2 regions of the Chromobacterium sp. FG89 genome follow, and region 2 is predicted to be linked to the other one. Evidence: predicted binding sites of a transcription regulator. Region 2 holds the regulator's gene; the other holds the start of a gene.

Region 1 (7,276 bases), on a different contig from region 2:
AGGAGAAAAAGGCGGCGGAACAGATGTCCGCGCCCAAGCCGGCCGCGGCGGCCCCTGCCCCGGCTCCGGCCGAACCCGCAGGCGACGCGGCGGAATAAGCGTGCCGCGGCCGCGTGGCATGAACGTAAAACAGCCTGACAGACCCGTTTGTCAGGCTGTTTTGCATTGGCGGGACGGAACATTGGCGTGGGCGGGGCGGTCGCAGCAGAACGCGCCGCGTGGCGGCGCCGAATCAGGACAGGAGTAGAATTCCCGGCATGAAACGTTATTTCTTGTGGGCCGCGATGGCCCTGAGCTTGTCCGCCTGCAGCGCGCTGCAGCAATTGGGCGCGCCCATCAGCTCGCATCCTTCCTCGCCGGTCAAGGGCCGGCCGCAGACGGCGCCGGCGCCCAGCGCCAAATCGGACGCCTTGCTGCGGGAAGCCAACCGCCTGGCCGACAAGGTCAAGAGCGGCGAGTTGACCCGGCTGGCCGCCGCGGATCAACTGGGCGCGTTCCGGCTCAAGGCGGTGGGCTCCAATCCCATCGACGACAACACCTTCGCCATGTACCGCTATCTGACGGTGGAGCGCGAGGCGGGCCGCATCGACCAGGAAACGTTTCGCGCCAAGATGGACGAGCGTCTGCGGGAATGGATGCGACGCTGGCCCAAGATGAATCCGAAACCGGCCGAGCCTGCCTTCACCAACTTCCTGCTCAAGCTGTACGGCTTGCCGGCCCTGGGGGCTTGAGCATGGGCAAGAAAGCCAAGCCGGACGCGGCCGGCTGTCCCTGCGGGCTGGGCGGCGCTTACGCGGCCTGTTGCGGCCGTTACCTGGGGGCGGACGGCGCGCCCGCGCCCACGGCGGAAGCCTTGATGCGCTCGCGCTACACCGCTTACGCGCGCGGCGACGAGGCGTATCTGCTGGCGAGCTGGCATCCCAGCACCCGGCCGCAGGCGCTGGATCTGGCCGCGGACGCCGGCTTGGTCAAATGGCTGGGCCTGGAGGTGTTGGCGACCGAGGCCGGCGGCGCGGCCGACGCCGAGGGCGTGGTGGAGTTCTCCGCGCGCTACAAGGTGGGCGGCAAGGCCGAACGCATGCGCGAGCGCAGCCGTTTCCTGCGCGAGGACGGCCGCTGGTTCTATCTGTCCGGCGAACTGAGCTGAGCTGTCGCTAGAGAATCTAGTGCTTCTGCGTTCGCAGCAGGCTTTCGATGGCGCGCTCCAGCGCCGCCGGCTTGACGTAGGGGGCGAAACGCTTGCGGATGCGCCCTTCGCCGTCCACCAGGAATTTGGTGAAATTCCATTTGATGCGCCGGCTGCCCAGCAAGCCGGGCTTGGCGGCGACGAGATGACGCCAGAGCGGATGCGCGTCGGTGCCGTTGACGTCGATCTTGGCGGATAGCGGGAAGCTGACCCCGAAATTCTTCTGACAGAACTGGCCGATGGCGGCGGCGTCCCCAGGCTCCTGGCCGCCGAACTGATTGCAGGGGAAACCGATGATCTCCAGGCCTTGCTCGCGGTAGCGCTGGTACAGCTGTTCCAGGCCGCCCAATTGCGCGGTGAAGCCGCACTCGCTGGCGGTGTTGACCAGCAATAGCACTTTGCCGCGATAGCCCGCCAGCGGCAGGGTCTGCCCGTTTAAAGACTCAATGGAAAAATCATATATGTCCGGCATATTTCCGCCTTTCGCCAAAGCGAAGATCATGGCAAGAAACCGGAGGCAGGGCAATGGGATCGGCGGATAAAAAAAGGGGCGCAACGGCAAGGGGGAACCGCTACGCCCCAAGAAGAAATCAATTGCTGTACAAGGGCCGACCAACCGGGAAAGTCAGCTAACCCTCTGTTTATCCTAGAACATTAAGGTGAAATTGCGAGGACGGATTTGGCGGGATTTAAATGACAAAGGGATGGCTAAGCCATCCCTTTTTTGCTGGCGGGAAGCGTTTCAGGGGCGCGGCAGGGTCACGCCCACCTGGCCCATGTATTTGCCGGCGCGGTCGCTGTAGGACACGTCGCAAATTTCATCGGATTCGAAGAACAAGACCTGGGCCACGCCCTCGTTGGCGTAGATCTTGGCCGGCAGCGGCGTGGTGTTGGAGAACTCCAGCGTCACATAGCCTTCCCATTCCGGTTCGAACGGGGTGACGTTGACGATGATGCCGCAGCGGGCGTAAGTGGATTTGCCCAGGCAGACGGTCAGCACCGAGCGGGGAATACGGAAGTATTCCACGGTGCGGGCCAGCGCGAAGCTATTGGGCGGGATGATGCAATAGCCCTTGCCGGAGACTTCCACGAAGGAATTGGGGTCGAAGTTTTTCGGGTCGACGATGGTGCTGTTGATATTGGTGAACACCTTGAATTCGTCGGCGCAGCGGATATCGTAGCCGTAGCTGGACGTGCCGTAGGAGATCACCTTCTGGCCGTCCACCATCTTGATCTGGTTGGGCTCGAAGGGTTCGATCATTTTGTACTCGTCCGCCATCCGGCGAATCCACTTGTCCGATTTGATGCTCATTGTCTTGGGCCCGTAGCTTGTCGATTGATTGTCCGCGATTTTAACCGCAAGCGCAGTGGCCGGCTATCGATAATCCATCGTCGATCCGGATAGGACAATGCTATTGATGCAGGTCAAGCAGGGCGGGAATTGCCGCGGTTTGCCGATATTCGACGGGGTTCGGCTGGATATACTAATGCAAACCATTCTCGTTCTTGATCGGATCATCATGTTGACTTTGGATGCATTCCCCGCCGGACGCCACGGCGTGGTCGACAGCCTGGAGCTAGCCGAAGAGGCCATGCGCCGCGTCGCCGCCTTTGGCCTGGAGCCGGGCTGCCGGTTTTATCTGCGTCGGGCGGCGCCCTTGGGCGGGCCATTATTGCTGGACATCGGCGCCACGCGCTTCCTGCTGCGCCGCAGCCTGGCGCGCCTCATCGTGGCGAGGGTGGCGGTATGAAGCGTTTCGCCCTGATCGGCCTGCCCAATACCGGCAAGTCCACCTTGTTCAACCGTCTGACCGGCATGTCGCAGCGCGTCGGCAACTGGCCGGGCCTGACCATAGAGTTGAGCAGCGCGCGCCTGTTGCTGGGCGGCCACATGGTGGAGTTGGTGGATTTGCCCGGCGTCAATGATTTGACCGGCTATTCCGACGACGAGGCGGTGGTGCGCGACGTGCTGCTGGCCAGCGCCTTCGACGGCGCCGTCCTGGTGCTCAACGCCAGCCAGCTGGACCGGCAACTGCCGCTGGCCTTGCAGGTGCTGGCCAGCGGCCTCAACTGCCTGGTGGTGCTGAATATGGCCGACGAGGCCAAGGCCCTGGGCGTGAGCGTGGATGTGGAGCGCTTGTCGGAGCGCCTGGGCGCGCCGGTGTTTCTGGCCTCGGCCCGGCATATGCAAGGCTGGCCGCCGCTGATGGCGGGCTTGAACCGGCTGGCCAACGACGGCGGCCCGGCGACGCGCGCCAGGCTGGACGCGGTGCCGGACACCCGGGAGGCGATGGCGGAGGCCAAGCGGCGGCTGGCTGGGTGCTGGGCCTTGCCGCCCGTGCTGCCGACGGGGCTGACGGAGAAGATGGACCATTGGCTGATGCATCCATGGCTAGGCCTGCCGCTGTTCTTCGCGCTGATGGCGCTGCTGTTCAATCTGACGTATCAGATCGGCACCCCATTGCAGGAGCTGGCCGGCGCCGGTCTGGACTGGATCAAGGAGCAGGCGCTGACGCCCTTGCTCGCGCCCTTGCCCGAGATTGTGCAGAGCCTGGCGCTGGACGGCATCTGGCAGGGGGTGTCGACGGTGCTGACCTTCGCGCCCATTTTGCTGGTGTTTTTCGTATTGATGGCGATGGTGGAGGATTCCGGTTATCTGGCGCGCGCCGCCTATCTGACCGACGCCTTCATGGCCAAGCTGGGGCTGGACGGCCGCGGCTTCGTGATGCAGCTGATGGGCTTTGGCTGCAATGTGCCGGCCATCATGGGCACCCGGGTGATGCGTGAGCGCAAGCAGCGGCTGCTGACCATGCTGGTGATCCCGTTTTCGCTGTGTTCGGCGAGGCTGCAAGTGGTGGTGTTCTTCGCCGGGCTGTTGTTCACGCCGACGCAGGCGCCGTGGGTGTTGATGGGCCTTTATCTGATGAGCTTCGCCGTCGCGGTGTTTACCGCCTGGGTGTTCAAGCGCCGTTACGCCGGCGGCGAGGCCTTCTTGCTGGAAGTGCCGCCGTACCGGCTGCCCGGCTTGAGCCATTTGCTGAGCCGGGCGGTGGGGGAGGTGCGCGCCTTTCTGCAACTGGCCTCCAGTTTCATCCTGCTGGGCGTGGTGCTGGTCTGGCTGCTGACCCATGTGCCGGCGGGCGAGGGCAAAACCCTGGCCGACGCTCTGGGCAGCCTGCTGGCCCCGGTGCTGGACCCGATAGGCATCCGCCACGAACTGGCGGCGGCCTTGCTGTTCGGCTTCATCGCCAAGGAAATCCTGCTGGGCAGCCTGGCGGTGATCTACGGGGTGCCGGAAGCCGGCCTGGGCGCGGCCTTGCTGCAACATCTGGATTGGCGCTCGGCGATGAGCTTCCTGATCTTCACCTTGATCTACGTGCCCTGCCTGTCCACGGTGGCGGCGATGTACCGCGAGTCGCGCAGCAAGGCCTACACCGCGATGTCGGTGGCGTGGTCGGTGGGACTGGCCTGGTTGTTGTCGTTCGCGTTTTATCAAGCCGGCGTGCAACTGTGGCCCTGAGGGCTTAGAATGAATGGTTCGCGAATTCCGTTCGCGCCGGCGGCGCGCCCGCCGGCGTTATTGAACTACAACAACAAGAGGTCGTTTTATGCAAGGTGATCCCAAAACCATCGAGTTGCTGAACGAACTGCTGGCGGAAGAACTGTCCGCCGCGGACCAGTATTTCATTCATGCCGAGATGTACAAGGACTTCGGTCTGCACAAGCTGTTCGAGCGCATCGATCACGAGCGCGAGGACGAGTTGTCGCACGCGCGGGTGCTGATCGCGCGCACCTTGTTCCTGCAAGGCAAGCCGAACGTGGCCAAGCGCGTGCCCATCGTGGTGGGCGAGAACGTGCGGGCGATGCTGGCCAGCGATCTGGAAGTGGAATACCGCGTCGGCAACTTGCTGAAAAAAGTGGTGGCCCACTGTGAGAGCGTGAAGGACTACGTGACGCGCCAGGAACTGATGGTGCTGCTGGAAGAGACCGAGAACGACCACGCCCACTGGCTGGAGCAGCAACTGCGCCTGATCGATATGGTGGGCGAGCAGAACTATATCCAGTCCCAAATGTAAGCTCCGGGGATTTCGGCGTTAAGACGCGGCCGCCTTCAGGGCGGCCGTTTGTTTTGGGGCGCCCGCGCCGGTTTTGACTTGGCGCAGCATGGCCGGCGAGGCTTGCGTCTATCATCGCCGGCAGATGAATTCGCCGGAGGGCGCGATGTCGCTGGATCTATCCGTTTCCTGGCTGGGCATGAAGATGGCCAGCCCCCTGTTCAACGCTTCCGGCGTCTATTGCCGCACGCGGGAGGAACTGGAGCAGGTGCGCCGCTCTGCCGCCGGCGCGGTGGTGACCAAGAGCTGCACGCTGGAGCCGCGTGCCGGCAATCCCGAACCGCGTTATCGGCGCACCGCGCTGGGCAGCATCAATTCCATGGGCCTGCCCAACGAGGGCTACCGCTATTACCTGGACTACGCCCAGGCTTACGACGACGCCAAGCCGCTGTTTCTGTCCGTGTCCGGCATGACGCTGGACGACACCCTGACCATCCTGACCGAACTGGCGGCGCTGAAGCTGCCCTGCCTGCCGGAGGTGAACCTGTCCTGCCCCAATCTGCCGGGCAAGCCGCAGCTGGGCTATGACTTCGCCGCCAGCGCCGAGGCTCTGGCGGCGATCAGCCGGGTGTACGCGCGGCCGTTCGGCGTCAAGCTGCCGCCGTATTTCGATCCGGCGCACTTCGCCGCCATGGCCGCGGTGTTGAACGCCTTCCCGCTGCTGCGCTTCGTCACCTGCATCAACTCGGTGGGCAACGGCCTGGTGATCGATCTGGACAGCGAGTCCGCGGTGATCAAGCCCAAGGGCGGGCTGGGCGGCTTGGGCGGCGACTACGTGTTGCCGACGGCGCTGGCCAATGTGCGCGAGTTCGCCCTGCTGCTGGCCGACAAGCATGTGATAGGCTGCGGCGGGGTGAAGAGTGGGGCGGAGGCCTTCATGCACATCCTGGCCGGCGCCGCCGCGGTGCAGGTGGGCACCTGCCTGCACGAGGAGGGCGTCAGCGCCTTCGATCGCATCGAGGCGGAGCTGGCCGCCATCATGCAGGCCAAGGGTTACCAGCGGCTGGATGAGTTCCGCGGGCGGCTGAAGACGCTGTGAGCGCATGAAAAAAGCCCGGGGAACCCGGGCTTTTTTCTATAGAGCGTGTTTACGATCGCGCGAGCTAAGGCGAGACAAGGCGAAAACGGCAGAGAAAGCTGAATGTACTTGAGGTACATGAGCATTTCGAGGCGGTACTCACTGTGTCACGCTTCACGACGCGCAGCAGATCGTAAACAGGCTCTTAACGGCTGATCGGCTTGTAGCGGATGCGCTTGGGCTTGGCGGCTTCCTCGCCCAGGCGTTTCTTCTTGTCGGCTTCGTATTCCTGATAGTTGCCGTCGAAGAAGGTCCATTGCGATTCGCCTTCCGCCGCCAGGATGTGGGTGGCGATACGGTCCAGGAACCAGCGGTCGTGGGAGATCACGAATACGGTGCCGGCGTATTCCAGCAAGGCGTCTTCCAGCGCGCGCAGGGTTTCCACGTCCAGATCGTTGGACGGTTCGTCCAGCAGCAGCACATTGCCGCCCTGGAGCAGGGTCTTGGCCAGGTGCAGGCGGCCGCGTTCGCCGCCGGAGAGCATGCCCACCTTCTTCTGCTGATCGGCGCCCTTGAAGTTGAAGCGGCCGAGGTAGGCGCGGCTGGACATCTCGAACTTGCCCACGGTGAGGATGTCGGCGCCGGCGGCCACGTCCTCGAACACGGTCTTGTCGCCGTCCAGGCCCTCGCGAGTCTGCTCGACAAAGGCCATCTGCACGGTCTGGCCGATCTTGACCTCGCCGCTGTCCGGCTGTTCCTTGCCGGCAATCATCTTGAACAGCGTCGATTTACCGGCGCCGTTGGGACCGATGATGCCGACGATGGCGCCCGGCGGGGCCTTGAAGCTGAGATTGTCGATCAGCAGGCGGTCGCCGAAGCCCTTGGACACGCCGTTGAACTCGATCACCTCATTGCCCAGGCGCTCGGCCACCGGGATGAAGATTTCCTGGGTTTCGT
Region 2 (7,276 bases):
GCGCTGGATGACACTGCCGGCGCGGCGAGCGGCTTTCACCGCGACATTGAGCATCGGATGCATTGACGGCCTCTACACTTTCAACCATGACAGACGTCCGCCACATGACGCGACGTCTGCTAGTAACAATCTGGGTTAAGGAACAAGAAAAACCCGGCGCAATCGGGCAAGGCCGCACGCCTGCCCAATCCGGCAAACGCTGGCCTTGCGCGCAAAACGGCGCGCGGGCTTTTCGATAAGCCGGCTATTTTAATGTGAAACTGCTGATGAATAAACCCCAAGTACCTGATTTTCTGAAAAACATTCGCATCGTGTTGGCCCGCCCCAACCATCCGGGCAATATCGGCTCCGCCGCCCGGGCGATGAAAACCATGGGCCTGAGCCGGCTGTATCTGGTTGAACCCAAAGTGTTTCCCAGCGACGAGGCCAATACGCTGGCCTCCGGCGCGGTGGATCTTCTGGAGCAGGCCACCGTGGTGTCCAGCCTGGCCGAGGCCTTGCAAGACGTCACCATCGCCTGCGCGCTGACCAGCCGCCGTCGCGAGCTGACCACCCCGCTGTCCACCCCGCGCCAGACCACGCCGGAACTGGTGGCGCGCGCCCGCGCCGGCGAACAAGTGGCCCTGGTGTTCGGCAACGAGACCTTCGGCCTGTCCATTGAAGAAGTCGAACAATGCAACCGCCTGGTCACCATCCCCGGCAACCCGGACTACTTCTCGCTGAATCTGGCGATGGCGGTGCAGGTGATGACTTACGAACTGTTCAGCCACACCGGCGTGGACGTCGACTATCTGCGCGCCGACAGCGACGCGGCGGCGCTGGGCGAGGTGGAGGGCTTCTGCGGCCACCTGGAACAGACCATGGACAAGATAGGCTATTTCCGCCGCCGCAACAGCGAACGGATGATGCGCCGGATGCGCACCCTGTTCAACCGCGCCGGCCTGCTGCGCGAGGAAATCGACATCCTGCGCGGCTTCCTCAAACAGGTGCAGCGCGCCGCCGACGGCGAAGTCCGCCGCGACGCGCCCGGACAGGATGGCGAATAAGCCGCCGTTCACCCTGCCCTACGCGCACCCGGCGGTGCGCGATCTGGCTTTTCTGCTCTCCGCGCCCTCTCCCTGGCGCAGCGGCGCGGACATCCCGCCGCAGCGGCTGCTGGGGGCCGACGGCCCGGCCTTGCTGCAAACGCTGGACGCCGATCCTGCCGAACTTCAGCACTGGCTGGCGCGCCAGCCCACCCGCCGTCTGGGCCATTACGCGGAACGGCTGCTGTCCTTCTGGTTCCGGCTGGCGCCGCACATCGAACTGGTGGCCAGCAATCTGCCGGTGCGCGCGCCGGACGGCCGCACCGTCGGCGAGTTCGACTTCCTGCTGCGCCTAGACGGCCAACCGCTGCATCTGGAAGCCGCCAGCAAGTTCTATCTGCAACTGGGCCGCAGCGCGGACACCTTGACCGGCCCCAGCCTGCGCGACGCCTGGGCGCTGAAAGCCCATAAACTGCAAACCCAGCTGCGCCTGTCCCGCCACCCGGCGGCGCAAGCGACGCTGCCGGCGGGCTTTGAGGGCTGCGCGGTCGGCGCCCGGCTCAGCGGCTGGCTGTTCCACGCCCGCGACACCGCGCCGGAAGCGCCGCCCGGCGCCCAGCCGCTGTACGGGCAATACTGGCCGCTGCGCGGCGACTGGCCGGCGTTGAATGCGGATTCGCGCTGGGCCTGGCTGCCCAGGCTCAGTTGGCTGGCGCCGGCGCGCCGCTCGCCGGAACACACCGCCGACGCGGCGGAACTGCGCGCGCGCCTGGAACAGGCCGAGGCGCCGCAGCTGCTGGCCGAACTGCAGCCCGGCCCCGACGGCGACTGGCATGAAGTGGCCCGCGGCTTCGCCGTGCCGCCGGGCTGGCCTCAGGAGGCGCCGCTGTCGCGGCTGCTGCTGCAAATCGCGGACTGCGCGCCGGCCCCATGAAAAAAGGCAAGCCCGAGGGCTTGCCTTGCGTTTTCCATCTGCCCGCCCGCGCGGCGGAATCAATGTCCGTTGGCGTGAGCGCAGCCGGAAATCAGCGCCTTCAATTCGTCCACCATCACCAGTTGGATGTGCTTATGATCGACGGTGATCCAGCCTTGCTGCTGGAACTTGGACAGCGTGCGGCTGACGGTTTCCAGCTTCAGGCCGAGGAAGCTGCCGATTTCCTCGCGGCTCATGCGCAGGATGAAGTCGTTGGCGGCGAAGCCGCGGGTGGACAGACGCTGCGACAGATTGAGCAGGAAGGCGGCCAAGCGCTCTTCCGCCTTCATGTTGCCCAATAACAACATTACATTCTGATCGCGAACGATCTCGCGGCTCATCAGACGGTAGAAATGGTGCTGCAGGGTGGGAATTTCGCGGCCCAGGCTCTCCATGCGGCTGAACGGCAGCTCGCACACCTCGCTGTCCTCCAGCGCGATGGCGTCGCAGCCGTGCACATTGGCGGAAATGCCGTCCAGGCCCATCAGTTCGCCGGACATATGGAAGCCGGTGACCTGCTCGCGGCCGTCCTGACTGGCGACGCTGGTCTTGAAGAAGCCGGTGCGCACCGCGAACAGCGAACGGAAGCCCTCGCCGCTGCGGAACAAGTACTCGCCGCGCTTCAAACGGCGGCTTTGGCGGATCACCGCGTCGAGCTGGGTCAGCTCCTCGCGGTTAAGCCCCACAGGTAGACAAAGTTCCTTCAGGCTGCAGTTGGAGCAGGAGACCTTCAGGTTATGCAAAGAGATATGGTTCTGATCGGACATGGCATGTTTAGTACAAGCTTGCGATGAAGCTTGACCCTTATCAAAGCGAAATTCGCAGGATTTCCGCAAATTTACCAGTCCACCAGAGGTTTTGCCATCCAAATACGACATGAAGACCACCCACCCATTTTCTCCTGCCCATTTTGAATTCGACCGCGCGCTGATTGAGCGCCTCGACGGGACAGGTCCTAGATATACGTCATACCCGACAGCGGATCGCTTTACGCCGGGTTTTGCCGAAAGAGACTACATCCACTGGCTACGGCAGCGCAGCATCGGCGCCAACCGGAAACCTTTATCATTGTACGCTCATATACCTTTTTGCAACACTATCTGCTACTACTGCGGTTGCAACAAGATCATCACCAAGGACAGCGGCAAAGCGGACTTGTACCTGGACTACCTGGAGAAGGAGGTCCGCATGATCGCCTCCTGTCTGGGCCGCCGCGAGCAAGTGATACAGCTGCATTTCGGCGGCGGCACCCCCACTTTCTTGTCCGACGCGCAACTGGAACGATTGATGACCTTGCTCAAGACTCATTTCGAGTTCTTGAAGGAGGGGGAGTATTCCATAGAAATAGACCCGCGCAAAGTCAGCGCGGCGACAATCTTCAAACTGGCCGAACTCGGATTCAACCGCATCAGCGTCGGGATTCAGGACTTTGAACCGGCGGTGCAGCAGGCGGTGAACCGGGTGCAGTCCGAAGAGGAAACACTGGAGGTGATCCAGGCCGCGCGCGACGCCGGCTTCAAGTCCGTCAGCGTCGATCTGATCTACGGCCTGCCGCTGCAGACTCGGGAATCGGTGCGCCGCACGCTGGACAAGGTGATCGCCATCGGGCCGGACCGGCTGGCGCTGTACAACTACGCCCACCTGCCCACCGTGTTCATGCCGCAGCGGCGCATCAACGAGGCCGATCTGCCCTCGCCGGAAACCAAGCTGGACATCCTGCAGGACTCGGTGCAGCGCCTGGCCGACGCCGGCTATGTCTTCATCGGCATGGATCACTTCGCCAAGCCGGACGACGAACTGGCCTCCGCCCTGCGCCAGGGCCGGCTGCAACGCAATTTCCAGGGCTACTCCACCCATGCGGACTGCGACATGATCGGTCTTGGCGTGTCCTCCATCGGCAAGGTCGGCCCCTGTTACAGCCAGAACGCCAAGGACCTGGACAGTTATTACGCGGCGCTGGACAGCGGCCATCTGCCGGTGTTGCGCGGGCTGACGCTGGACAATGACGACATCCTGCGCCGCAGCATCATCCAAGGCCTGATGTGTCGCTTCTCGCTGTCGGTGGAAGCGCTGGAAGAGATCCACGGCATCAACTTCGCCGAGTACTTCGCCGAAGAACTGCCGCAGATCCGCGAATACCAGCAACTGGGCCTGCTGTCCTTCGACGGCGACTTCATCATGGTGGAGCCCAAGGGCCGCTTCCTGATCCGCAATATCGCGATGATCTTCGACCGCCATCTGCGGGAGCGCCGCACCCAGGCGCGCTACTCCAAGACCATTTGAACGGGGCTAGCAACAAAACAGCCCGCGTCAGGACGCGGGCTGTTTATCGTTGGAGCCGGACGCAGGCTTACCAGATGTCTTTTTCCACCTTGGCGGCCAGTTCCGGGTAATCCGCCACCTTGAACACCGGGGTGGACTCGCCCCGCTTCAGCTGACGCTCGTAATCCTTCAGCACAATGAAGAAATAACGCGACAGCAGCACGATGGCCACCAGATTGATCAGCGCCATCAGGCCCATGGCGAAGTCGGCCATATCCCACACCAGCGGCAGGCTGGCCACCGCGCCGAACATCACCATCGCCAGCACGATCAGACGGAAGGCCAGCAAGATCCCCTTATTGCTGCGGATGAATTCGACATTGCCCTCGGCGTAAGCGTAATTGCCGATGATGGTGGAAAAGGCGAACAGGAACATCGCCACCGCCAGGAAGGACGCGCCTATCGGGCCGAACTGCGATTCGATCGCCTTCTGCGTCAGCGCCACGCCGCTCAAACCCTGGTCATACACGCCGGACAGCAGAATGATGGCGGCGGTGGCGGTACAGATCACCATGGTGTCGATGAAGACGCCGAACATCTGGATCGCGCCCTGACTCGCCGGGTGACGCGAAGTCGCCGTCGCCGCCGCGTTGGGAGCGGAGCCCATGCCCGCCTCATTGGAGAACAGGCCGCGCTTGATGCCCAGCATCATCGCCTGGCTCACCGCATAGCCGGCGAAGCCGCCCGCCGCCTGCTCCAGACCGAAGGCGCTCTTGACGATCAGCACGATCAAACCCGGCAGCTCGGCCGCGTGCGCCGCCAAGACATAGAAGGTCATCAGCAGATAAATGGCCGCCATCACCGGCACCAGCCACTCGGCCACCCGCGCCACCGAGCGCACGCCGCCAAAAATGATGGGGGCGGTCATCACCACCAGGGCGATGCCCACCATATAGCGGTTCCAGCCCCAGGCGCCCTCGGTGGCCGCCACGATGGAGTTGGCCTGCACCGCGTTGAACACCAGGCCGAAGGCCAGGATCAGACACAGGGCGAAGATCACGCCCAGCCAGCGTTGCCCCAGGCCTTTCTGGATGTAGTAGGCCGGGCCGCCGCGGAAGGTGTCGTCATGGTGATTGGTCTTGAACAGCTGCGCCAAAGTCGATTCGGCGAAAGCGCTGGCCATGCCCAGCATGGCGGTCAGCCACATCCAGAACACCGCGCCGGGGCCGCCGGCGGCAATGGCGATGGCCACGCCGGCGATATTGCCGGTGCCCACCCGGCTGGCGAGGCCGGTGGCGAAAGCCTGGAACGGCGAAATATCGTCCTTGCTGCGATGGCCGCCGCGGCCGCCCATCATTTCGCGCCAGCCGCGCGCGAACAGCCTCAGCTGCAACAGGCCGGAACGCAACGAGAAATACAAGCCGACGGCCAGCAACAGGCCGATCAGCATCTTGCCCCAAATCACATCATTGGCGGCATTGATAAACGAATGAAGCAAGTCCATGGATCCTCTTAAAGCTCTGAGCGTGGCAATCTGGAAATGGGCGACGCGCGCCGGAAGGATTTCAGACTGGAAGATTGACCCCGTCCCGATCTTGGCGTCGGGCTCGAGGGTTGCGGTCTTGACGAGACAGCTCCCCGCGGCCGTCAGGCCGCCTGCTTCGGGACACCGCTTCGTCAGACTGTTTTGATGCGAAACCCGGCGAATTTAGCAAAATAGAGTGATTGCTGGCAATGCCGGACGCCATCGGCCAAAGCCGCGCCAGCCGGCTTTCCGTCGCAGCCGGACACGCCTTTGTCATTGATCCCGTCCAGAGAGCGGCCTATTTATCCAAGCACAAAACAATCAAAAGTCATTTTTGATGACTTAAGCATTATGGCCGGTTGCCTTCATACGCCAGACAAGGCAAAGCTCATGCTCCCGCCCGCAATGAACTGATACGCGGCGCTTCAGCCCAGCCATCGCATTTCATGCGGCAATCGCAGTCCGTGAAAATTGCCTATTCTGGAACTGGCGCGGTAGACGTTCACATTGCGGGCGTCGCCGCCACAGTCAGGAGCGAAATCATGACAACGCCCGTGGTAAGGCTGATGCAGCGCTTGAGCTACCCCAGCCGCTTTGCGCTGATCGGCGCGGTCTTTGCCGTCGCCTTACTCTATATGGTGTACGGTCTGTATCGAACCAATCAGGACAATATCGACTTTTCGCAAAAAGAAAGAGTCGGCGTGTCCTACATCCAGCCGCTGCATCACCTGCTGGGCGCGCTGGAACAAGCCCAGGATCTGGCCGTGCGAGCGGCGCAGGGCGAGGCCGCCGCCAAGGCGGCGCTGCCGGCAGCGCAGGCGCAGTTGGAACAAGGCTGGAACCGGCTGCAAAGCGCCCATGAACAATACGGCGCCATCCTGCAAACCGACGAGGCCTGGAAAACCGCCAGCGCCGCGCGAGGCACGCTGTCGCGGATAGGCGCGGCGCCGCCGCCGCAAGTGATCGCCAGCTTTGACAGCACCGCGGACAAACTCAACGCCCTGCTCGGCGCCGCCAGCGACAATTCCAATCTGACGCTGGACCCGGACATCGACAGCTATTACCTGATGGACGCCGCCACCGCCAAGCTGCCCTCGCTGAGCAACTACATCGGCGAAGCGCTGGCCTGGGCCGCCAAACCGGAAGCCGGCCAGGCGCTGACGCCGGCGGAACGCGACCGCCTGGTGGAACTGCGCCCGCTGATCAACGGCGCGCTGGACGGCTTGAATGGCGATCTGGCCAAGGCGCTGGCCTACAATCCGGCGCTGAAGACCGCGCTGAACGCCGAATCCCAGGCCTTGGCCGCGTTTCATCAAGGCCAGGGCGCGGCCATAGACAAGGCCATCGCCGGCCAAACCGGCGCGGCCTTGGCTGTGAGCGGCATGGCGGCGAAAAACGCCGAGATCGGCGCCCGCTTCGGCGACGTGACGCTGAACAATCTGGACACGCTGCTGCAAGCCCGCATCGAACGGATGCAGGCCCAGCGCAATT

The links. The regulator FNR, encoded in region 2, switches genes on or off when oxygen is low (the NO sensors DNR and NnrR bind a similar motif). The targets are predictions, from matches to a motif close to TTGATNNNNATCAA.
Region 1: the regulator FNR is predicted to act here: its motif matches at 2,602-2,615, upstream of ACODRW_RS15180 (FeoA family protein).

Annotation. Positions count from the first base shown of each region.
Region 1 is NZ_JBMDIQ010000014.1:124,904-132,179, reverse strand. It holds gene ACODRW_RS15205 (ProQ/FINO family protein) at 1-98, shown strand, start outside; gene ACODRW_RS15200 (putative periplasmic lipoprotein) at 258-731, shown strand; gene ACODRW_RS15195 (YchJ family protein) at 734-1,147, shown strand; gene ACODRW_RS15190 (glutathione peroxidase) at 1,164-1,658, opposite strand; gene dcd (dCTP deaminase) at 1,929-2,498, opposite strand; gene ACODRW_RS15180 (FeoA family protein) at 2,674-2,937, shown strand; gene feoB (ferrous iron transport protein B) at 2,934-4,706, shown strand; gene bfr (bacterioferritin) at 4,795-5,262, shown strand; gene ACODRW_RS15165 (dihydroorotate oxidase) at 5,408-6,340, shown strand; gene ettA (energy-dependent translational throttle protein EttA) at 6,525-7,276, opposite strand, start outside.
Region 2 is NZ_JBMDIQ010000029.1:35,557-42,832, reverse strand. It holds gene ACODRW_RS21485 (inositol monophosphatase family protein) at 1-63, opposite strand, end outside; gene ACODRW_RS21480 (RNA methyltransferase) at 267-1,046, shown strand; gene ACODRW_RS21475 (DUF1853 family protein) at 1,036-1,959, shown strand; gene fnr (fumarate/nitrate reduction transcriptional regulator Fnr) at 2,019-2,765, opposite strand; gene hemN (oxygen-independent coproporphyrinogen III oxidase) at 2,875-4,281, shown strand; gene ACODRW_RS21460 (alanine/glycine:cation symporter family protein) at 4,349-5,764, opposite strand; gene ACODRW_RS21455 (methyl-accepting chemotaxis protein) at 6,328-7,276, shown strand, end outside.